3 regions of the Ramlibacter sp. G4-7 genome follow, and region 1 is predicted to be linked to each of the others. Evidence: predicted binding sites of a transcription regulator. Region 1 holds the regulator's gene; each other region holds the start of a gene.
The links. Region 1 encodes FNR, which switches genes on or off when oxygen is low (the NO sensors DNR and NnrR bind a similar motif). Its sites were predicted from a motif close to TTGATNNNNATCAA; they were not measured.
Positions count from the first base shown of each region.

Region 2: the regulator FNR is predicted to act here: its motif matches at 3,992-4,005, upstream of oxc (oxalyl-CoA decarboxylase).
Region 3: the regulator FNR is predicted to act here: its motif matches at 2,510-2,523, upstream of cyoA (ubiquinol oxidase subunit II).

Region 1 is NZ_JBYNTT010000002.1:306,762-313,999, forward strand. It holds gene AC3EGR_RS04410 (LD-carboxypeptidase) at 1-602, shown strand, start outside; gene AC3EGR_RS04415 (hypothetical protein) at 655-999, opposite strand; gene AC3EGR_RS04420 (universal stress protein) at 1,180-1,629, opposite strand; gene AC3EGR_RS04425 (response regulator) at 1,828-2,214, shown strand; gene fnr (fumarate/nitrate reduction transcriptional regulator Fnr) at 2,235-3,020, shown strand; gene AC3EGR_RS04435 (chaperone modulator CbpM) at 3,111-3,479, shown strand; gene AC3EGR_RS04440 (ribose-phosphate pyrophosphokinase) at 3,490-4,380, opposite strand; gene AC3EGR_RS04445 (hypothetical protein) at 4,560-5,441, shown strand; gene AC3EGR_RS04450 (TraR/DksA family transcriptional regulator) at 5,445-5,822, opposite strand; gene AC3EGR_RS04455 (hypothetical protein) at 6,133-6,453, shown strand; gene AC3EGR_RS04460 (DUF2231 domain-containing protein) at 6,518-6,844, opposite strand; gene AC3EGR_RS04465 (DUF4142 domain-containing protein) at 7,006-7,238, shown strand, end outside.
Region 2 is NZ_JBYNTT010000005.1:286,252-293,489, reverse strand. It holds gene AC3EGR_RS09685 (tripartite tricarboxylate transporter permease) at 1-937, shown strand, start outside; gene AC3EGR_RS09680 (cytidylate kinase family protein) at 950-1,783, shown strand; gene oxlT (oxalate/formate MFS antiporter) at 2,098-3,294, shown strand; gene AC3EGR_RS09670 (Crp/Fnr family transcriptional regulator) at 3,332-3,940, opposite strand; gene oxc (oxalyl-CoA decarboxylase) at 4,065-5,792, shown strand; gene frc (formyl-CoA transferase) at 5,894-7,141, shown strand; gene AC3EGR_RS09655 (acetate--CoA ligase family protein) at 7,181-7,238, shown strand, end outside.
Region 3 is NZ_JBYNTT010000010.1:5,410-12,647, forward strand. It holds gene AC3EGR_RS14805 (LysR family transcriptional regulator) at 1-944, opposite strand, end outside; gene AC3EGR_RS14810 (MFS transporter) at 1,049-2,395, opposite strand; gene cyoA (ubiquinol oxidase subunit II) at 2,582-3,631, shown strand; gene cyoB (cytochrome o ubiquinol oxidase subunit I) at 3,636-5,624, shown strand; gene cyoC (cytochrome o ubiquinol oxidase subunit III) at 5,640-6,263, shown strand; gene cyoD (cytochrome o ubiquinol oxidase subunit IV) at 6,260-6,634, shown strand; gene AC3EGR_RS14835 (SURF1 family protein) at 6,631-7,238, shown strand, end outside.

The sequences.
Region 1 (7,238 bases):
CCGCCTTCCAGAACGCGGTGCTGGTCGAAACGGGCCGCGTGACCTGGTCGGGGCCGGCCGTGGGCGAGGACTTCGGCGTCGAGGCCGAACCCGACGAGATCATGCAGGCCTGCTTCGAGGACCTCGCGAGCGGGCAGGGCGAGGGAGCGGGCTGGCAGTTGCCGGCCGCCGAGGGCTTCGCGCGTCCGATGCAGGCCAAGGGGGTGCTGTGGGGCGGCAACCTGGCGATCGTCTCCGCGCTCGCCGGCACGCCCTGGCTTCCCCAGGTCAAGGGCGGCATCCTGTTCCTGGAGGATGTGCACGAGCATCCCTACCGCGTCGAGCGCATGCTGACGCAGCTCCTGTACACCGGCGTGCTGCAGAAGCAGAAGGCGATCGTGCTCGGACACTTCACCAACTGGGTGCCGGTGCCGCACGACAAGGGCTTCAAGCTCAAGACGGTGATCGACTGGCTGCGCACGCAGGTCAAGGCTCCCGTCCTGACCGGGCTGCCCTTCGGCCACGTGCCGACCAAGGTGTGCCTGCCGGTCGGTGCCGAGGTGACGCTCGCCGCGGAAGGGCGCGACGCCCTGCTGTTCTGGGGCCACGCGCACGCGCACTGAGGCATGAAAAAAGCGCGGCGATGCCGCGCTGGTCGTCGGGCGCCGGAGGCCCTCAGTTCATCAGGGGGCTGGGGCGCGAGGTCAGGCTGCCGGGAAGCAGGCCCTGGAACATGCGCGTCACGCGCTGCACCTGCTGGCGGGCCCCCATCTCACCGTGCACGGTCGCCAGGGTGGCGAGCAGGTCGCCGCGCAGGTACCAGAGCGCCTGGACGTCGCTGGCATAGCGCACCCGGCGCGTCACGTTGGCGAATTGCCGGCCGCCGGCTTGCGTGAGCAGCGCCAGCATCGCTTCGCGGATGTCCTCGGTGCCCGAATCGAGCACGGACTCGCTCGGATCCAGGGGGTTGCCCAGGAGGCCATAGATGCTTTGCCGCAGAGTGCCTTTGAACCAGCGCATGTTGTTCCCACCGACTTGTATTGGCCTGTGACCGGTCCTGCCAAAGGTATGCCGGGCGGCCGGGGCTGACAAGCCTGGCAAGGTGACGGACTTCACGGAAGGCCGCCGGGCAAGGCGACCTATTCGTAACCGAAGGTCAACAATACGACCTAAGCGTGCGTTTGCCTGGCGGGTGTCGGCTCAGGCCGGCGGCGGGTCGCTGCGGACGGCCAGGACGGGCACCGGCGCCATGCGCAGAACCTGCTCCGCCCCGCTTCCCAGCAGGACCCGGCTCACACCGCGGCGACCGTGGGTGCCGACGACCACCAGGTCGGCCTCCCAGGACCGCGCCTCCGCCGCGATGTCTTCGCCGATGCGCGCCCCCGGGGCGTCCAGCAACTTCGTGTCCGCGGGCACGCCGGCGGCCCGGGCGATCTCCAGGGCGTCGGCCAGCACCTTGGCGGCCCCCTTCTTGCCGACATCCAGCAAGTCCACCACCGGCCCGTAGCCGGTGCTGATGAAAGCCATCGGATCGAGCACGTGCACCAGCCGCACGCGGCCGCCGCCCTCGCGCGCCAGCTGCAAGCCGGCGACCAGGGCCTTGTTCGAGGTGTCGCTGCCGTCCACCGGCACGAGGATGCGCTTGTACATGGCTTGCCTTCCGTTCGCATTGAGATCCCCCATGGTGGGACGACGCAGCGCGCGACCGCTTGATGCGGATCAAGCCAGGCGGCTAGGACGATTCCTAGGGACCCTAGTCCCGCGCGCCGCGGCGATTCGGACTCCTCCGAGCCAGCGATTCAGCCGGCTCCGATGTCGCGAATCCGGCCGGATGCCCATAGTGCAGGCATGACCCCGAACGGCTGCATCAAGGTGTTCCTCGCCGACGATTCGCTGCAGATCCGCGAGCGCGTCAACGCGCTGCTCGGGGCGGCCGACATCGCCATCGTGGGCGAGGCCGCCACGCCGGAGAGCTGCATCGCCGGCATCCTGCGTTGCCACCCCGACGTCGTCGTGCTGGACGTGCAGCTGGAAGGCGGCAGCGGATTGCAGGTGCTCAAGGCCGTGCGCCTGGCGGACCCGCAGGTCGCCTTCGTCGTCTTCAGCAACAACTCCGCCCCGGCCTACCGCAAGCGCTACCTGGGCGAGGGCGCCGTGAGCTTCCTGGACAAGAGCACCGAATTCGACCAGCTGGCCCGTGCCGTGGAAACGGCAGGGCGGCACGCGGTCCATTGAACAAGCCAGAAGGAGGGAACATGACCACCGCCACCGCTTCCGTCGCCACCATCCACTTCATCGACCGGGCGCACGCCGGCGACGCCGCCTGCACGCCGGCGCCGCTGGTGACGCAGTGCTCCAGCTGCCACCTGAAGGACCTGTGCCTGCCCTGCGGCCTGACGGGCAGCGACGTCGAGCGGCTGGACGGCCTGAGGTTCGCGCGCCGCCGGATCAAGGAGGGCCAGGCGCTGTACCACGAGGGCGACCGTTTCCAGTGCATGTACGCGGTGCGCAGCGGCACCTTCAAGTCCACCCTGAACCTGAAGGACGGGCGCGAGCAGGTCACCGGCTTCCAGATGGCCGGCGAGCTGCTCGGGTTCGATGGCCTGGCCTCGGGCAAGCACGCCAGCAGCGCCGTGGCGCTGGAGGATGCCGAGATCTGCGCGATCCCCTACGCCCACCTGAGCGAACTGGCCGCCACCAGCGTCGACCTGCAGCACGTGATCTCCCGTCTCATGAGCCGCGAGATCGTGCGCGAGCACAGCCTGATGATGCTGCTCGGGTCGATGAACGCCGAAGAGCGCCTGGCCGCCTTCCTCCTCAACATCTCGCAACGGATGAAGGCCCGCGGCTACTCCGCGAGCGAATTCCACCTGCGCATGTCGCGGGCGGAGATCGGCAGCTACCTGGGCATGAAACTGGAGACCGTCAGCCGCACTTTCTCCGCCTTCGCCCAGCAGCGCCTGCTGGAAGTGGACAAGAAGCACGTGCGGATCACGGACCTGGCGGGCCTGCAGCGCGCGTTCGACCTGCGTGTCCAGTGATCGGGGCGGCCCCCTGGATGGCGCGGCACGGCGTAAGCTGTGCCGGTGCGCGCGCGGCCTTGCGCGCCACTCCTGCGAAGGAGGCCTGCCATGGCCACTGAAATTCCCGACCTGACCTGGCTCGACCCGCTGCGCCGCATCGGCCAGGATGAACTCGCGCTGATCTGCAGCATGAGCACGGCGCAGCTGGACGAACTGGTGGAATACGGCTCGCTGGTGCCGGCGATGGGGGGGCCCGGCAGCCGGGAGTACAGTGCTGCCTGCGTGCCCCCGCTGCTCGAGGCGGCGCGCCTGCACTCCCATTACGACCTGGACCTGTTCACCGTCAGCCTGCTCCTGGGCTATCTGCAGCGCATCGCGCAGCTGGAGCATCAATTGCGCGCGCTCAACGTGCACGTCCCGCACCCGCACACCCTGCCGCGTGAGGGGCCTACGCCCTGGCGCGAGCCGCACGCCTGACGCGCGCGTTTCAGGCGGACAGCTGCCCGCGGAGGGCTTCGGCCAGCAGCGGGGCCACCGCGATGGCATTGGTCGCGTGCGGCACCGTGTCGCAGCTGGCAATGCGCGCGATGCCGGCGCGGTGCAGCATGTCGACCCCCGGGGGATCGAGCAAGGCATGCACGCCCACGCACCAGGGCCGGGCCCAGCCCGCCTCCCGCAGCACCTTCGCCGCGGTCGCCATGGTGTGGCCGCTGGAGATGATGTCGTCCACCAGCACCGGGGTGCGACCGTCGTGCGCGGCGCCTTCGGGCAGCGTCACCTGCACGTCCCGGTCGCCGCGGCGGACCTTGCTCATGACGACGTGCGGCGCGCCCAGCCGGCGCGCCACGTCCGCGACCCACTGCTCGCTCTCGCTGTCGGGGCCGACCAGGATCGGCCGCTCCACTTCGCGCCGCACCCAGGCGGCGATCGCCGGCGCCGCGGCGACCACGCGGGTGGGAATCGTGTAGATCGCGTCCAGGCTGGGCAGGCGGTGCAGGTGCGGGTCGATGGTGAGCAGGAAATCGACCGTCGAGGACAGCAGTCGCGCGTAGCTGCGCGAGGTGATCGCCTCGCCCGCCCGGAAACGCTCGTCCTGCCGCATGTAGGGTAGGTAGGGCGCCACCAGGCCCAGCTCGCGCGCGCCCAGCTCCCGTGCGGCGTCGGCGGCGAACAGCAGCGGCAGCGTCTTGTCATCGGGCCGATCGAGGTGCGCCACCAGCAGCACGCGGCGGCCGTCGACGCCGGTGCGCAGCCGCACGACACCTTCGCCGTCGGGGAAGCGGTGCAGCTCGAGCGTGCTGGCGCCGCAATGCAGTTGCTGCGCGAGTGTTTCGGCCAGCCTTTCCGCGCCGGGCAGGGCCAGGATGATGGTGTCCATGCGTCGTCTCCGCGCGCCACCCTGGGTGGGCGGCGCCGCAGGCGCAAGGTTACGCCAGTTCGCGGAAGCGACCGGGGGCGCGGCCGAAGTCTGCAAGCACAAGCCGGGAAGCCTGCCTCGGCAGGCGGGGAATTGCGTTTTCACACGTCGCCTTCGCGCGCAGCGCCTATCGTTGCGTGATGAACAAGAAACCCTGGATGGCGCTGCTCGCGCTCGCCCTGTCGCTTCCCTTGCTTGCGCACTCCGCGGGCGCGCTCGGACCCGCCGCGCTGCAGGGCCGCCATGCCGCGCTGGCCCCGGAACTGGCGAGCAACGCCTTCGGCGGCCCGCTGGTGCTCAAGTCGGAGCAGGCCTCGCGCCGCGTCGACGGCGAGGTGTATGCGATCCTCGATCACCCGTTCCCCAAGGTCGCGGCCGCGCTGTCGGACCCGGGCCAGTGGTGCGAGATCCTGATCCTGCACCTGAACACCAAGTACTGCCGGCGCGTGCAGGAGCAGGCCGGCACGACCCTGGACGTGCGCATCGGCAAGAAGGACCCGCAGTCCCTCGAGTCCGCCTCGCGCCTGGCCTTCAGCTGGCGCCCCCCGGTCGTGAAGCCGGACTATGTCGCCGCGACGCTGGAGTCCGGCGACGGACCCTACGACACGCGGGACTACCGGCTGCTGGCCGAGGCGGTGCCGCTGGACTCCAATCGCACCTTCCTGCACATGGGCTATGCGCTCAGCCATGGCCTGGCCAGCGAGCTCGCCATCAAGGTGTATCTGGGCACCACGGGGCGGGACAAGGTGGGCTTCACGCGCCTGGATGCGTCGCGGTCGGATGACGACGCCTTCGTCGGCGGCATGCGGGGCGTCGTGGAGCGCAACACCATGCGCTACTACCTCGCCATCGATGCCTACCTGGATTCGCTGGCGGCGCCGCCGCAGCAGCAGCTCGAGCGGCGGCTGCAGGCCTGGTTCGAGGCGACCGAAAAGTACCCGCGCCAGCTGCACGAAGTCGAACGCGACGCCTACCTGCGCATGAAGCGCGGCGAGGTGGAGCGGCAGGCCGCGGCGCGCTGAGCGTCAGCGCCTGGGCGCGGGCCGCTCGTGCGCGGCCTGGCAGCCGGTGCAGAAGGCGGTGGCCGGCAGCGCCCGCAGGCGGCGCTCGTCGATGCGGTCGCCGCAATCCGCGCATTCCCCGTAGGTGCCGGCGTCCACCCGCCGCAGGGCGGCCGCGATCTGTTCGAGTTCGTCGGCCGCGTGGGCGCGCGTCACCTCGTCGACCACGGCCCGCGTGTCCTGCGCTGCCATGTCCTTGAAGTCGGTCACCTCGCCGGGGGCGTCCAGCGTGATGCCGGCGACGGCGGCCGCTTGCAGCAGCCCCTGCAGCTCGCTTGCCCGCTCGCGCAGACGCGCCGCGAATTGCTGGACCAGCAGGGGAGAGGAGGCGCTCGGGTTCATGGCGGGGCCCGGAGGACGATGCCGTTCATTTTGGTCCGTCGACGGGCGGCCGCCTTGATCTGGAGCAAACGGCTGCGTCTGCAAGCCGCCGTCCATCGTCGTGCCAGCGACGTTACACGGACCAGCACGGCGCCTTATCGCTGAGTGCCCGATGCAGCAACTTTCGTGTGCCCGCAAGCTCGGCGCGGTAAGAGGCCGTAAAGGCGCCGGCAGGGGCTGGGAAGCCACGCGTCGATCCCAAAAATGGGAGGCACGGACGGCGAGATGGTCTTGCCGCCGCGACCCGATCCAGTACACACGGAGGTGAATCATGAAAGTGAAATCCATGGCGGCCGTTCTCGGCCTCGGCGCAGTCCTTGCGACCGGCGCGTTCGCGCAGCAGTCCGGCCTCGTCAACGTCGATGTTCACAATGTCGCGAACAACATCGCCAAGAACATCAACGTGGACGTGAGCCAGATCCCGGTCACGGTGCAGGTCCCGATCGGCATCGCTGCCACCGTCTGCGGCGTGGGCGCGAACGTCCTCGGGCAGCAACGTAACAGCGGCACCGCGGCCTGCACGGCGAGCAGCACCTCGAGCGCCCTCGACCAACTGGTGCAACGACAGCTCAAGGGAGGCACGCAAGGCTGACCGCAGCCTCGCGCTTATCGACAAGGCCGCTCCACGAGCGGCCTTCGTGCGCGTCGGGGGAAGTTCAGCTGCGATCCGTCTCCCGCACGTCGCCGTCCTTGGCCATGGCGCGCTCGCCCATGCGCGGCATGCGGCCCGCCGCCGTGCTGCGGTTGGAGCTCCTGCGATCGGCGCGCCAGGGATCGTTCGTCGCCGCCGCCGACGCCTCTTCTTGCGTGTGGACGGCGACGCCTTTGAGGTACACCATCTTCCCGCCCAACCAACCGGACACCAGCAGCAGGGCGATCCCGACCAGCGACAGGCCCAGCGCCATGCCGGGCGAGGCGGAATCGCTCGCGCGCGTCCACGCATTCACCACGTAGAGCGTCACCACGACCAGGTTGATCGCCATGTGCGTCAGGACTGGATAGAGGTCCAGTCTGCGCCGGCCGTGGACCCGGCCGGGTAGGACGGAAGCCGACGAAGACTGGCTTGCCGACGGATGGGAAGCGGCCGGGAACGCCGGCCGGAGTCGCGGCGTCCATACCCTCGCAACCCACAAAGGAGTTCCCCATGCGCGCGCGCATCCTCGCAGCCGGGCTGATCGCCGGCTTCACCGCCTTCGGCCTGCATGCCCAGACCGGCCCCAGCGATCCGCAGATCGCCCACATCGTGGTCACGGCCAACCAGGTCGACATCGACGCCGGCAAGCTGGCCGAGAAGAAAGCTTCGTCCAGGGACGTGCGCGCGTTCGGCAAGCAGATGGTCACCGACCACACCGCGGTCAACAAGTCGGCCACCGCCCT
Region 2 (7,238 bases), on a different contig from region 1:
AGAGCTGATGCGCGGCTTCGACTTCCTGATCGCGGTGATCGGCCTCTTCGGCATCGGCGAGATCCTGCTGTCGATGGAGGAAGGCCTCGCGTTCTCCGGCAAGTCCGCCAAGATCAACCCGAAGGTAGTGTTCGAGACCTGGAAGGAGCTGCCCAAGTACTGGATGACGTCGCTGCGCAGCTCGCTGGTCGGCATCTGGATGGGCATCACCCCCGGCGGTGCGACGCCCGCGTCCTTCATGAGCTATGGCCTGGCCAAGAAGATGTCCAAGGACGGCGCCGCCTTCGGCACCGGCCAGCTCGAAGGCGTGATCGCTCCCGAGACCGCCGCGCACGCCGCCGGCACCAGCGCGCTGCTGCCCATGCTGGCGCTGGGCATCCCCGGCTCGCCGACGGCCGCCGTGCTGCTGGGCGGCCTGCTGATCTGGGGCCTGCAGCCCGGCCCGCTGCTGTTCGTCGAGCAGAAGGACTTCGTCTGGGGCCTGATCGCCTCGATGTACCTGGGCAACCTGGCAGGCCTGATCGTGGTGCTGACCACGGTGCCGCTGTTCGCTTCGATCCTGCGCATCCCCTTCTCGATCATCGCGCCCGTCATCATCGTGATCTGCGCCATCGGCGCCTACACGGTGCACAACGCGATGTTCGACATCTGGCTGATGCTGGGCTTCGGGCTGATGGGCTACGTCTTCAAGAAGCTCGACTACCCCCTAGCGCCGCTGGTGCTGGCCCTGGTGCTGGGCGACAAAGCCGAAGACGCGTTCCGCCAGGCCATGCTGCTGTCGCAAGGCGACCTGTCCATCATGGTGTCGAACCCGCTGGTGGGCACCATCACCGGGCTGGCGCTGCTGCTGCTGGTCTGGCCGCTGATTTCCAGGATCATCGCCAAGGTGCGACCGGCCAAGCCGTCGGCGTTCTCCGCCGAACAGCCGGTCGACTGAAAAGGAGCCGCCATGCCCGTGATCGCCCTCACCCAGGAGATGGGTTCGCTCGCCAAGGACGTGGCCCTGCGCCTCGCCGAGGCGGGCGGCCTGACCGTGATGCGCAACGAGGTGGTGGACAACGTGGCCGGCCGCATGCAGGTGCCGGCCAGCCTGATCCGCCGGCTGCGCGAAGGCAAGGCGGGCTTCGTCGAGCGCCTGTCCACCGACAAGGATCAGGTCGCGCTGTTCACGGCGGAAGAGATGTTCGCGCAGGCGGTGCGCGGCAACGTCGTGCTGCGCGGCTGGGGCGCCACGGTGCTGCTGCGCCCCGTGTCGCACGTCGTGCGCGTACGCGTCACGCGCCCCTTCGAGCAGCGCGTCGCGTGGGTGATGGAGCACCTGGGCACCGACGACCGCGACGCGGCCGAAAGCGAGGTGCGCCGCAGCGACGCGGCCCACGCGCAGCGCATGAACGCGCAGTTCGGCGTCACGTGGGGCGACCCGCTGCTGTACGACATGGTGCTCAACACGGACCGGCTCTCGGTGGAAAGCTGCGTCGAAGCGATCCTGCAACTGGCGCGCCGGCCGGAGTTCCAGGAGACGCCGGAGTCGCGCGCGGTGCTGGAGGGCCTGGCCTTGTCGGCACGCGTGCGCGCCGCGCTGAAGGCCAACGAATCCACAAGCAGCGTCGACGTGCAGATCGAATCGCGCGACGGCCGCGTGACGCTGGATGGCATCGTCGTGAACGAGCAGGAAAAGGCCGAGGCCGAGCGTGTTGCCACCAGCGTGGCCGGCCTTGGAAGAATCGATAACCGCTTGCACCTGATGAAGGTTTCTCGCAAGTTCACCCACTCGAAAACCTGAGGACAAGCTGACCTGCAAAGTTGGAAGCGGCCCCCGGGGCCGCTTTTCTTTTTCTCTACGTAGTTTTGCATGCTAAGGGCTTACCCGGGTTCATGACCGCGGTCAATTTCCGGTGCACGTTCACTTCCCAGAATGGCCTCCGCGTCGCGTGTTGCGATGCCCCCTCCCCCCCCGCTTCAATCCTCCTCCCACACCACTACTCCAGGAGATCTCGGATGGAAAAGACTATTGGCGCGCTCCCCACGCCAGTGACGGCCACCGCCGGCGCTGCGGCCGATGCGCGCGGCGCGGCCTTCCGCTGGGCCCAGCTCGTGATGGGCATCATCTGCATGGCGATGATCGCCAACCTGCAGTACGGCTGGACGCTGTTCGTCAATCCGATCGCGGACAAGCACCACTGGAGCCGCGCGGCCATCCAGGTCGCGTTCACCATCTTCGTGCTCACCGAAACCTGGCTGGTGCCGATCGAAGGCTGGCTGGTCGACAAGTACGGCCCGCGCGTGGTGGTCATGGGCGGCGGCCTGCTCGCCGGCCTGGGCTGGATCATCAACGCCTACGCCGACACGCTCACGCTGCTGTACATCGGTGCCGCGGTCGGCGGCATCGGCGCCGGCGCGGTGTATGGCACCTGCGTGGGCAACGCGCTGAAGTGGTTCCCGGACCGTCGCGGCCTCGCCGCCGGCCTCACGGCCGCGGGCTTCGGCGCGGGCTCCGCCCTCACCGTGGTGCCGATCTCCGCGTACATCCACCACCACGGCTACGAAGCGGCCTTCCTGTACTTCGGCATCGGCCAGGGCGCCATCATCTTCCTGCTCTCCTGGTTCCTGGCCCGCGCCCCCGAGGGGCAGAAGGCCGGCACCTCCCGCGTGCTGCAGACGCGCCGCGACTACACGACGGGCGAGATGGTGCGCAAGCCGGTGTTCTGGGTGATGTACCTGATGTTCGTGCTGGTTGCCGCCGGCGGCCTGATGGCCACCGCGCAGCTGGCGCCGATCGCCAAGGACTTCAAGATCGGCGACGTGCCGGTGAGCATCGCCGGCCTGGTGCTGCCCGCGCTGACCTTCGCGCTGGCGATCGACCGCGTGCTCAATGGCCTCACCCGCCCCTTCTTCGGCTGGGTCTCCGACCAGATCGGCCGCGAGCTGACGATGCTCATCGCCTTCGGGCTGGAGTCGGTGGGCATCCTGGCGCTGTACCAGTTCGGCAGCGACCCGGTGGCCTTCGTGATCCTGACCGGCATCGTGTTCTTCGCCTGGGGCGAGATCTACAGCCTGTTCCCGTCCACCTGCGCGGACACCTTCGGTTCGAAGAACGCGGCCGCGAACGCGGGCCTGCTCTACACGGCCAAGGGAACGGCGGCGCTGCTGGTGCCCCTGTCCAGCGTGCTGACCGCCGCCACGGGCAACTGGCACGCGGTGTTCATCGTCGCGAGCGCGATGAATGCGCTGGCGGCGGTGCTGGCGTGGGTGGCGCTGCGGCCGATGCGCAAGGCGATGGTGGAAGGCTCCTGAGAGGCCATGCCGGGCCTGGCCCGGCATCCTCCTGGCGTCAGATCTTTCCCCTGGCCTTCAACCGGCTCAAGGTCTCGGCGGAGAGGTTCAGGTAGGAGGCCAGTTCCTTCTTCGGCAGCCGCTCCTCCAGCTCGGGGTGCTTGCGCAGGAAGCGCTTGACCCGCCCGGGCGCGTCCAGCAGGTGCAGCGTGATCGTGTGGGCCATGATCTCGCTCATGTGGTGCATCACTTCGTACTCGAAGGCCTGCTTGATGTTCGGGTGGCGGTCGATGAAGGCCACCCAGTCGCGCAGCGCGAGCTTGGCGACCCGGGCGCGGGTGACGCACACGATGCTGTAGGGCGCCGGCGTGCCCAGCCGCCACGCGGCGTAACTGGTTTCCATCTGCCCCTCTTCGGCGAAGCGCAGGATCATCTCCTTGGCGTCCTGGGTGCTCACCACGCGCTTGAGGATGCCGTCGAGGATGAAGTACTGCTCCATCTCGTGCACGCCCTGGTTCAGCAGCGCCTCGCCCTTCTGGCAATCCACCACGACCAGCAGGGGCTCCAGCTCCGCCATCTGGGCGGCGGTGATGGCCTTCAGCGCCACGTTATGGGCGAGCTGGACGCGGATGACGTTACGTTCTGGATGCTTCTCGATGGACGACATGGATTCCGGAGCGAGGGATTTCCCCTGATTGGGCCGCCTATTTTTCGAAAATTGACTGCGGTCAAGAGGGTTTCACGAACCCGACTTCTACCATTCTCGCACTCCCATCTAGGACCCCCCGACCATGAGTACCGACACGCAAGATCGCGAAACGACCGACGGCTTCCACCTGGTCATCGACGCGTTGAAGCTGAACGACATCGACACGATCTTCGCCCTGCCCGGCATCCCGATCACGGATTTCCTGCGCATGGCGCAGGCCGACGGCCTCAAGGTGATCTCGTTCCGCCACGAGCAGCACGCCGGCAATGCCGCCGCCGCCGCCGGCTTCATCACGCAGAAGCCCGGCATCTGCTTCACGGTGTCCGCCCCCGGCTTCCTCAACGGCCTGACGGCGCTGGCGAACGCCACCACCAACTGCTTCCCCATGATCCTCATCTCGGGCTCGAGCGAGCGCGAGATCGTCGACCTGCAACAGGGCGACTACGAGGAGATGGACCAGCTGGCCATCGCCAAGCCGCTGTGCAAGGCCGCCTTCCGCGTGCTGCACGCCGAAGACATCGGCGTGGGCATCGCGCGGGCGATCCGTGCCGCGGTCTCCGGCCGCCCCGGCGGCGTGTACCTCGACCTGCCCGCCAAGCTGTTCGCGCAGAGCATGGACAAGGAAGCCGGCAAGAAGTCGCTGATCAAGGTGGTCGACCCCGCCCCGAAGCAGCTGCCCGGCCCCGAGGCCGTCAAGCGCGCCGTCGACCTGCTCAAGGGCGCCAAGCGTCCGCTGGTGATCCTGGGCAAGGGTGCCGCCTACGCGCAGGCCGACGCCGAGATCAAGACCTTCGTCGAAAAGAGCGGCATCCCCTACCTGCCGATGTCCATGGCCAAGGGCCTGCTGCCCGACAACCACAACCAGTCCGCCTCCGCCGCGCGCTCCTACGTGCTGGCCGAAGCCGACGTGGTGATGCTGGTGGGCGCGCGCCTGAACTGGCTGCTGTCGCACGGCAAGGGCAAGACCTGGGGCGCCGACGGTTCCAAGGCCGCGGGCAAGCAGCAGTTCATCCAGGTCGACATCTCCCCGACCGAAGCGGACAGCAACGTCGCGATCGCCGCACCGGTGATCGGTGACATCGGCTCCTGCCTCGCCGCCTTCAACCAGGCCATGGGCACCGGCTGGAGCAAGCCGCCGGCGGACTGGACGGGCGCCATCGCCGAGCGCAAGGACAAGAACCTCACCAAGATGGCCGAGACGCTGGCGAAGAACCCGCCGGTGATGAACTTCCATTCCGCCCTGAACGTGATCCGCAACACGGTCAAGGAGAACCCCAAGGCCTACGTCGTGAACGAAGGCGCCAACGCGCTGGACTTCACGCGCTCCATCGTCGACATGTACGAGCCGCGCCGGCGCCTGGACGTGGGCACCTGGGGGATCATGGGCATCGGCATGGGCTTCGCCGTCGCGGCGGCCGCCGTCACCGGCGAGCAGGTGATCGCGGTGGAAGGCGACAGCGCCTTCGGCTTCAGCGGCATGGAGGTGGAAACCATCTGCCGCTACAACCTGCCGATCTGCGTCGTCGTGATGAACAACAACGGCATCTACAAGGGCACCGACGTCAACCCGCGCGGCGACGCGATGGCGCCCACGCAGTTCGTCAAGAACGCGCGCTACGACCTGATGATGCAGGCCTTCGGCGGCGTCGGCGTCACGGCGAAGAACCCCGAGGAACTGAAGAAGGCCCTCGACGAGGCGATCGCCAGCCGCAAGCCGACGCTGATCAACGCGCTGATCGACGAGACGGCGGGCACGGAGTCGGGGCGCATCACCAGCCTCAATCCGGCGGCGAAGAAGAAGACGGCGTAAACCATGCACCCCCGGCCCATGGCGTTGCGGGCTTGACCCGCAGCGCATGGATCCCGGCATGCAGGTGCCAAGAGATTCGAAACTTAGATAGGAAGACCAAGATGGGTAAAGCACTCGACGGCGTCAAGATCCTCGATTTCACGCACGTGCAATCGGGTCCCACCTGCACGCAGCTGCTGGCATGGTTCGGCGCGGACGTGATCAAGGTGGAGAAGGCGGGCGAAGGCGATGCCACGCGCGGACAGCTGCGCGACATCCCGGACGTGGACAGCCTGTACTTCACCATGCTGAACCACAACAAGCGATCCATCACCCTGGACACCAAGAACCCCAAGGGCAAGGAAGTGCTGATCGAGCTGATCAAGCAGTGCGACGTGCTGGTGGAGAACTTCGCTCCCGGGGCGCTGGACCGCATGGGCTTTTCCTGGGAACGCATCCAGCAGATCAACCCGCGCATGATCATGGCCTCGGTCAAGGGCTTCGGCCCGGGCCCGTACGAGGACTGCAAGGTCTACGAGAACGTCGCCCAGTGCGCGGGCGGCTCCGCCTCCACCACGGGCTTCGACGACGGCCCGCCGCTGGTCACGGGGGCCCAGATCGGCGACTCCGGTACCGGCCTGCACCTGGCCCTGGGCATCGTCACCGCCCTGTTCCAGCGCGAGAAGACCGGCCGCGGCCAGAAGGTGCTGGCCGCCATGCAGGACGCCGTGCTGAACCTGTGCCGCGTGAAGCTGCGCGACCAGCAGCGCCTGGACCGCACCAAGGTGCTGCAGGAATATCCGCAATACCCGGAGACCGAGTTCGGCGAAGCCGTTCCGCGCGCCGGCAACGCCTCGGGCGGCGGCCAGCCGGGCTGGATCCTCAAGTGCAAGGGTTGGCAGCACGATCCCAACGCCTACATCTACTTCATCACCCAGGCGCCCGTGTGGGCCTCGATCTGCAAGGTGATCGGCGAGGAAAGCTGGATCACCGACCCGAGCTACGCCACGCCCAAGGCGCGCCTGCCGCACCTGAAGACCATCTTCTCGCGCATCGAGGAGTGGACCAAGACCAAGACGAAGTTCGAGGCGATGGAGATCCTCAACAAGTACGACATCCCCTGCGGCCCCATCCTGTCGATGAAGGAAATCGCCGAGGAACCGGCCCTGCGCGCCACGGGCACCGTGGTGGAGGTCGACCACCCCACGCGCGGCAAGTACCTGTCCGTGGGCAACCCGATCAAGCTGTCGGACAGCGAAACCGAAGTGAAGCGCTCCCCCCTGCTGGGCGAGCACACCGAGGAAGTGCTCAAGCAGCTCGGCTACACCCAAGACCAGATCGCCGAGCTCCGCGCAGCGAAGGTCGTCTAACCCCGTTTCCCCCATTTCTCGGTTTTCATCGGAGGCACCATGGCCATTTCCCAAGGCGACAAGCAGAAGGTCCGTCAGATCCTGGACACAGTGAAGA
Region 3 (7,238 bases), on a different contig from region 1:
TATGCGGCGAGCGACTGCTGCTCCTGCGCGCGGGCGCGCAGGTGGTCCACCAGCAGGCGGGCGGTGAGCGGGAGGGTGGAAAAATCGCGGGCGGCCAGGCGGATGTCCCGCGTGGCCCAGGCATCGGTGAGGCGCACGCAGTCCAGGTCGCCCACGCCGTGCATCAGCATGAAGGCGCGGCGCGGCATGACGCCCACGCCCAGGCCGTTGTGGATCATGCGGCACATGGCGTCCAGGCCCGTGACGTGGATGCGCAGGCGGATGGGGCGCCCCGCGGCGGCGGCGGCGTCGCGCATGGCCAGGTAGATGGAGCTGTTGGAGTGCAGGCCGACGTGGTCGAAGTCCAGCGTGTCCTCGAACGCCACCGCCGTCCTGCGCGCCAGCACATGTCCGCGCGGCACGATCAGCACCAGTTCGTCCTGGCGGTAGGGCAGCGTCTGCAGCTCGTGGCCATTGCCGCCGGCGGCGATGTTGCAGATGCCCAGGTCCGCCGCGCCTTCCTGCACGGCGCGCAGCACCTCGGTGGACAGGTGCTCCTCCAGGTCGATCTTCACCTGCGGGTGCGCCTGGCTGAAGGCGCCCAGGTCCTCGGGCAGGAACTGCACGATGGCGGAGATGTTGGCATGGATGCGCACGTGGCCGCGCACGCCCTCGGCGTATTCGGACAGCTCCGCCTGCATCTTCTCCAGGCTGAAGAGGACCGAGCGCGCGTGGTGCAGCAGGCTCTCGCCGGCCGGCGTCAGCTTGACGCCGCGCGTGTGGCGATAGAGCAGGGGCGTCTCCAGCGTCGCCTCCAGGTCCGACAGCCGCTTGCTCACCGCCGACGCGGCGATGAACTCGCGCTCGGCCGCCTTGCCGATGGAGCCGAGCTCGCACACGGCGACGAACAGCTGCAGCGAGGTCAGGTCAATGCGGCGGGCGAAGGAACGTTCGGAGGGACGCATGGCGGCTTGGGCATCGCGTGGCGCGATGGCGAAGCCGCTATTTTCAGGGATAGGGTGGGGTTGCGCCATCGCCATCCGCGATGACGGCCCTCCCGGGTCGGGTATCAGTCCCGCAGCGTCAGCATGCGGTTGGTCCGCAGCGCCAGCAGCGTGCAGACCGCGCCGGACAGCAGGTACAGGCTCACCGCCACCAGCCCGAACCGGGCCGACAGGAACAGGGCCACCAGCGGCGCGAAGGCGGCACCGATGAGCCAGGCGAGGTCGGTGGTGAGGGCCGAACCGGTGTAGCGGAAGGACGGCAGGAAGTTGCCCGCCACCGCGCCGGCGGCCTGGCCATAGGACAGCCCGAGCAGCACGAAGCCCACGAGGATGAAGGCGTCCTGCGCCCCGGTCCCGCCTCCCAGCAGCCAGGGCGTTGCCAGGCTGAACAGGCCGATGGCGATGGCCGACCCGCCCAGCACCCTGCGGCGGCCGACGCGGTCGGCGATCCAGCCGGAGGCCAGCATGGCCAGGCCGGCGAGCACGGCACCCACCAGTTCCACGGCGAGCACCTGGCTGATCTCCTGCTCCGAATACAGCATCACCCAGGACAGCGGGAAGACCGTGACCAGGTGGAACAAGGCATAGGAGGCGAGCGAAGCGAAGGCGCCGATCACCACGTTGTAGCCCTGCTGCCGGAAGAGTTCACCGGTGTCGCAGGGCTCCAGCTCGTGCGCGTGCAGTTCGCGCTCGTATTCGTGCGTCACCACCAGGCGCAGGCGCGCGAACAGCGCCACCACGTTGATGGCGAAGGCGGCAAAGAAGGGGAAGCGCCAGCCCCACTCGTGGAAGTCCACGGGCGACAGGTTGCCCCACAGGTAGGCGAAGAGGCCGCAGGCGATCAGGAAGCCCAGGGGCGCGCCCAGCTGTCCCAGCATGGCATAGCGGCCGCGCTTGCCTTCCGGGGCGTTGAGCGACAGCAGCGAGGGCAGGCCGTCCCAGGAGCCGCCCAGCGCCAGGCCCTGGCCGATGCGGCACGCCAGCAGCAGGACGATGCCGGTGGCGCCGGCCGCGGCGTAGGAGGGCAGCAGCGCGATGCCCACGGTGCAGCTTCCCAGCAGGAACAGCGACACGGTCAGCTTGGCGCCGCGCCCGAAGCGGCGCTGCAGCGCCATCCCGAGCAGCGTGCCGACCGGCCGCACCACGAAGGCGATCGCCAGCAGCCCGAACGCCCACAGGATGCCTTCGACCCGCCCGGCGAACGGAAAGAACACCGTCGGGAACACCAGCACCGAGGCGATGCCGAACACGAAGAAGTCGAAGTACTCCGAGGCCCGGCCGATCACCACGCCCACGGCGATGTCGCCCGGGGCGACGCTCGCGGCTTCGGCGGAGTTCTCCGGATTCGCGCCGTGGGCGCCGGTCAGGGGCGAAGGGAGGGGAGGCAGCGGGGCGCGGGCGGCAGAAGTCATCGGAGCGGAACGGGGGGACGAACCGGGGAAGGGTAACCGAGGAAAGGGCAAAAGGGCAAAACCCGGCGCGAGGGGGAAAGGGCCTGAAACCGGGTGGGACAAAATGTCCACTTCTTGAGTTGCATCAAGAGGGATACATTGGCGCCCGAAGCGCAATGAGCGTTTACCCCAGCGCGACCGATCCCGATGCCTCCTTCCCCCTTCCGCCATCCGCTCGCGCGCCTCGGCGCCCTCGCGGCCCTGGTCCTGCCGCTGGCAGGCTGCAACCTGATCGTGATGAAGCCGCACGGCGACGTCGCCGTGCAACAGGCGCAGTTGATCCTCACGTCCACCTTCCTGATGCTGCTGATCATCGTGCCGGTGATCGCGCTGATCCTGTTCTTCGCGTACCGCTACCGCGCTTCGAACGAGCAGGCCACGTACACGCCCGACTGGGACCACTCCACCAAGCTGGAGCTGGTGATCTGGGGCGCGCCGCTGCTGATCATCATCGCCCTGGGCGCGATCACCTGGATCAGCACCCACAAGCTGGACCCGTTCCGGCCGCTGGAGCGCATCGATGCCCAGCGGCCGCTGCCCGCCGGCACCGAGCCGCTGGTGGTGAACGTCGTCGCCATGGACTGGAAGTGGCTGTTCCTGTATCCGGAGCAGGGCATCGCCTCGCTCAACGAGCTGGCGCTGCCGGTGGACCGCCCGGTGGAATTCCGCATGACCGCCTCCACGGTCATGAACACCTTCTACGTGCCGGCGATGGCCGGCATGGTCTACGCGATGCCGGGCATGCAGACCAAGCTGAACGCGGTGCTCAACCGCACCGGCAACTACGAAGGCCTGTCGGCGAACTACAGCGGCGCGGGCTTCTCGGACATGCGCTTTCGCGTGCTGAGCCTCAACGACGCCGACTTCTCCGCCTGGGTGGCGGCCAACAAGAGCGGCGGCGTGGCGCTCACGCGCACGAACTACCTGGAGCTGGAGAAACCCAGCCACAAGGAGCCCGTGCGCCACTTCGCGCAGGTGGAAGCCGGCCTGTACGAAGCAGTGCTGAACCGCTGCGTCGACGGCCGCAAGATGTGCAGCCACCAGATGATGGCCATCGACGCCGGGGGCGGCCTGGGCAAGGGCAACGTCGACGGCATCCTGCGCCAGTCCACGGCCACCGGCGCGCGCGCCGTCGTCGCCGCCCTCTGCACCCCCGACAACCCGCTGGGCCTGCCGCGCCCCGCCGCCGCGGACTGAAGACATGAGCCTGACCGAACTGATCCTGGGCAAGCTGGGATGGGAAGCCATCCCCCTGCACGAGCCCATCCTCCTCGCCACCTTCGCCGGGGTCGTGCTCGGGGGCCTCGTCGTCGTGGGCGGGCTGACCAGGCTGCGCCTGTGGGGCCCGCTGTGGCACGACTGGATCTGCAGCATCGACCACAAGAAGATCGGCATCATGTACGTGGTGCTGGGCATCGTGATGCTGCTGCGCGGCTTCGCCGACGCGATCATGATGCGCATGCACCAGGCCGTGGCCTTCGGCGACAACGCCGGCTTCCTGCCGCCGCACCACTACGACCAGATCTTCACCGCGCACGGCGTGATCATGATCTTCTTCGTCGCCATGCCCCTGGTGACGGGCCTCATGAACTACCTCGTGCCGCTGCAGATCGGCGCGCGCGACGTGGCCTTCCCGTTCCTGAACAACTTCAGCTTCTGGATGACCACGGGCGGCGCCGCCCTGGTGATGGCCTCGCTGTTCATCGGCGAGTTCGCCAAGACCGGCTGGCTCGCGTACCCGCCGCTGTCGGGGCTGGCCGCGAGTCCGGACGTGGGGGTGGACTACTACATCTGGGCCCTGCAGGTGGCCGGCATCGGCACGACCTTGTCCGGCATCAACCTGATCGCCACCATCCTGAAGATGCGTGCGCCCGGCATGAAGCTGATGAAGATGCCGGTGTTCACCTGGACGTCCCTGTGCACGAACGTGCTGATCGTGGCCAGCTTCCCGATCCTGGCCGCGGCCCTGGCGCTGCTCTCGGCGGACCGCTACCTGGGCACCAACTTCTTCACGAACGACCTGGGCGGCAACGCCATGCTGTACGTGAACCTGATCTGGATCTGGGGCCACCCCGAGGTCTACATCCTGGTGCTGCCCGTGTTCGGCGTGTTCTCGGAGGTGGTCGCCACCTTCAGCGGCAAGCGCCTGTTCGGCTACGCGTCCATGGTCTACGCGACCTGCGTGATCGCCGTGCTGTCCTACCTGGTGTGGCTGCACCACTTCTTCACCATGGGCTCGGGGGCGAGCGTGAACTCCTTCTTCGGGATCACGACCATGATCATCTCGATCCCGACCGGCGCGAAGATCTTCAACTGGCTGTTCACCATGTACCGCGGGCGCATCCGCTTCGAGCTGCCGATGCTGTGGACGGTGGGCTTCATGGTCACCTTCGTCATCGGCGGCATGACGGGCGTGCTGCTGGCGGTGCCGGCGGCCGACTTCGTGCTGCACAACAGCCTGTTCCTGATCGCGCATTTCCACAACGTGATCATCGGCGGCGTCGTGTTCGGCATCTTCGCCGGCATCAACTACTGGTTCCCCAAGGCCTTCGGCTACCGGCTCGACGACTTCTGGGGCCGGGTGTCCTTCTGGTGCTGGCTGGTCGGCTTCTGGGTCGCCTTCACGCCGCTGTACGTGCTGGGGCTCATGGGCGTCACGCGGCGCGTGAGCCACTTCGACGACCCTTCGCTGCAGGTCTGGTTCGTGATCGCGGGCGTGGGCGCCGGCCTGATCGCCCTGGGCATCGGCGCCTTCCTCGTCCAGCTGGTGGTGAGCTACCTGCGGCGCGAGCAGCTGCGCGACCTGACCGGCGACCCGTGGAACGGCCGCACCCTGGAGTGGGCCACCGCCTCGCCGCCGGCCGACTACAACTTCGCGTTCACGCCGGTGGTGTACGACACCGACGCCTGGCACGACATGAAGCAGCGCGGCGCCGTGCGCCCGACCTCCGGCTTCCAGTCCATCCACATGCCGAAGAACACCGCGGCCGGCTTCGTGATCGCCATGATCGCCACCCTGCTGGGCTTCGCGCTGGTGTGGCACATGTGGCTGGTGGCCGGCGTCAGCTTCGTCGCGATGCTCGCCGCGGCCATCATCCACACCTTCAACTACGACCGTGACTTCCACATCCCGGCGGACGTGGTCACGCGCAGCGAGGACGCGCGCACGCGCGACCTGGCCGCAGCCTGAGGAACAGCCAGGACCATGTCTTCCCCCACCGTGAACATCGCCGGCGCCCCGCCGGTCTTCTACGACGACGGCAGCCACCACCCGGAACAAGGCACCCTGTTCGGGTTCTGGATGTACCTGATGAGCGACTGCCTCGTCTTCGCCGTCCTGTTCGCCACCTACGCGGTGCTGGGCCGCAGCTATGCGGCGGGCCCGTCCGGCGCCGACCTGTTCGAGCTGCCGCTGGTGGCGGTGAACACCGGCCTGCTGCTGCTGTCTTCCATCACCTATGGCTTCGCGATGATCGCGATGCTGGCCGGCAGGAAGGGACAGGTGCTGGCCTGGCTGGCCGTCACCGGGCTGCTCGGGCTGGGTTTCCTCGGCATCGAGCTCTACGAGTTCTCGCACCTGGTCCACGAGGGCTTCGGGCCCCAGCGCAGCGCCTTCCTCTCCAGCTTCTTCACGCTGGTGGGTACGCACGGCCTGCACGTGACCTTCGGAACCGTCTGGCTCGTGACCCTGATGGTGCAGGTCGGCAAGCTGGGCCTCACGCGCGAGAACAAGCGCCGGCTGGTGTGCCTGTCGATGTTCTGGCACTTCCTGGACGTCGTGTGGATCGGCGTCTTCACCTTCGTCTACCTGGTGGGGGTCCTGCCATGAGCGCCGCGCAGCACGAGCACCACGACGGCCACGACGACGTCGGCTACCACGCCACCGTCAAGGGCTACCTGGTGGGCTTCGTGCTCGCCGTGGTCCTCACGGCGATTCCCTTCTGGCTGGTGATGGCGAAGGTGCTGCCGCCCGAGCCGACCAAGTTCATCATCCTGGGCCTCGCGGCCGTGCAGGTGGTCGTGCACATGATCTACTTCCTGCACCTGAACGCGAAGGTCGAAGGCGGCTGGTCCATGCTCGCCACCATCTTCACCCTCATCGTGGTGGTGATCATGCTGGCCGGTTCCGTCTGGGTGATGTACCACATGAACGCCAACATGATGCCCATGGACCCGCACACGGTGCGCAACATGCCTTGAGCACCCACCCTCCGGCGCGGGGCCCGCGCACGCTGCGCGCGCTGCTGGTGATGCTCACCGCCTGCGCCCTGGCGTGCGCGGGCTTCGCCGCGCTGGGGGTGTGGCAGCTCGAGCGCCTCGCCTGGAAGGAGGCGCTGATCGCGCGGGTGCAGCGCAACGTCAGCGAAGCGCCCGTGCCCCCGCCCGGTCCGGGGCAGTGGGACCGCCTCACGCAGGAGGATGAATACCGGCGGGTGCAGGCCCATGGCCGGCTGGACTACGAGCGCGAGGTGCTGGTCGCGGCGACGACCGCGCTGGGACAGGGCTACTGGGTGCTCACGCCGATGCAGACCGAGGAGGGCCCCTGGCTGCTGGTGAACCGCGGCTTCGTTCCGCTGGAGCTGCGCGAGCGGGTGCCCCAAGCCGCGCTGGAGGAGACGGTCACCGGCTTGCTGCGCGCGAGCGAGCCGGGCGGGCGGCTGCTGCAGAAGAACGACCCCGCCGCGGACCGCTGGTACTCGCGCGACGTGGCCGCCATCGCGGCGCGCCAGCACCTGGCCGGTCCGGTGAGCCCCTTCTTCATCGACCAGGTCGGCAGCTCCGATCCGGCGGCGTGGCCGCGTCC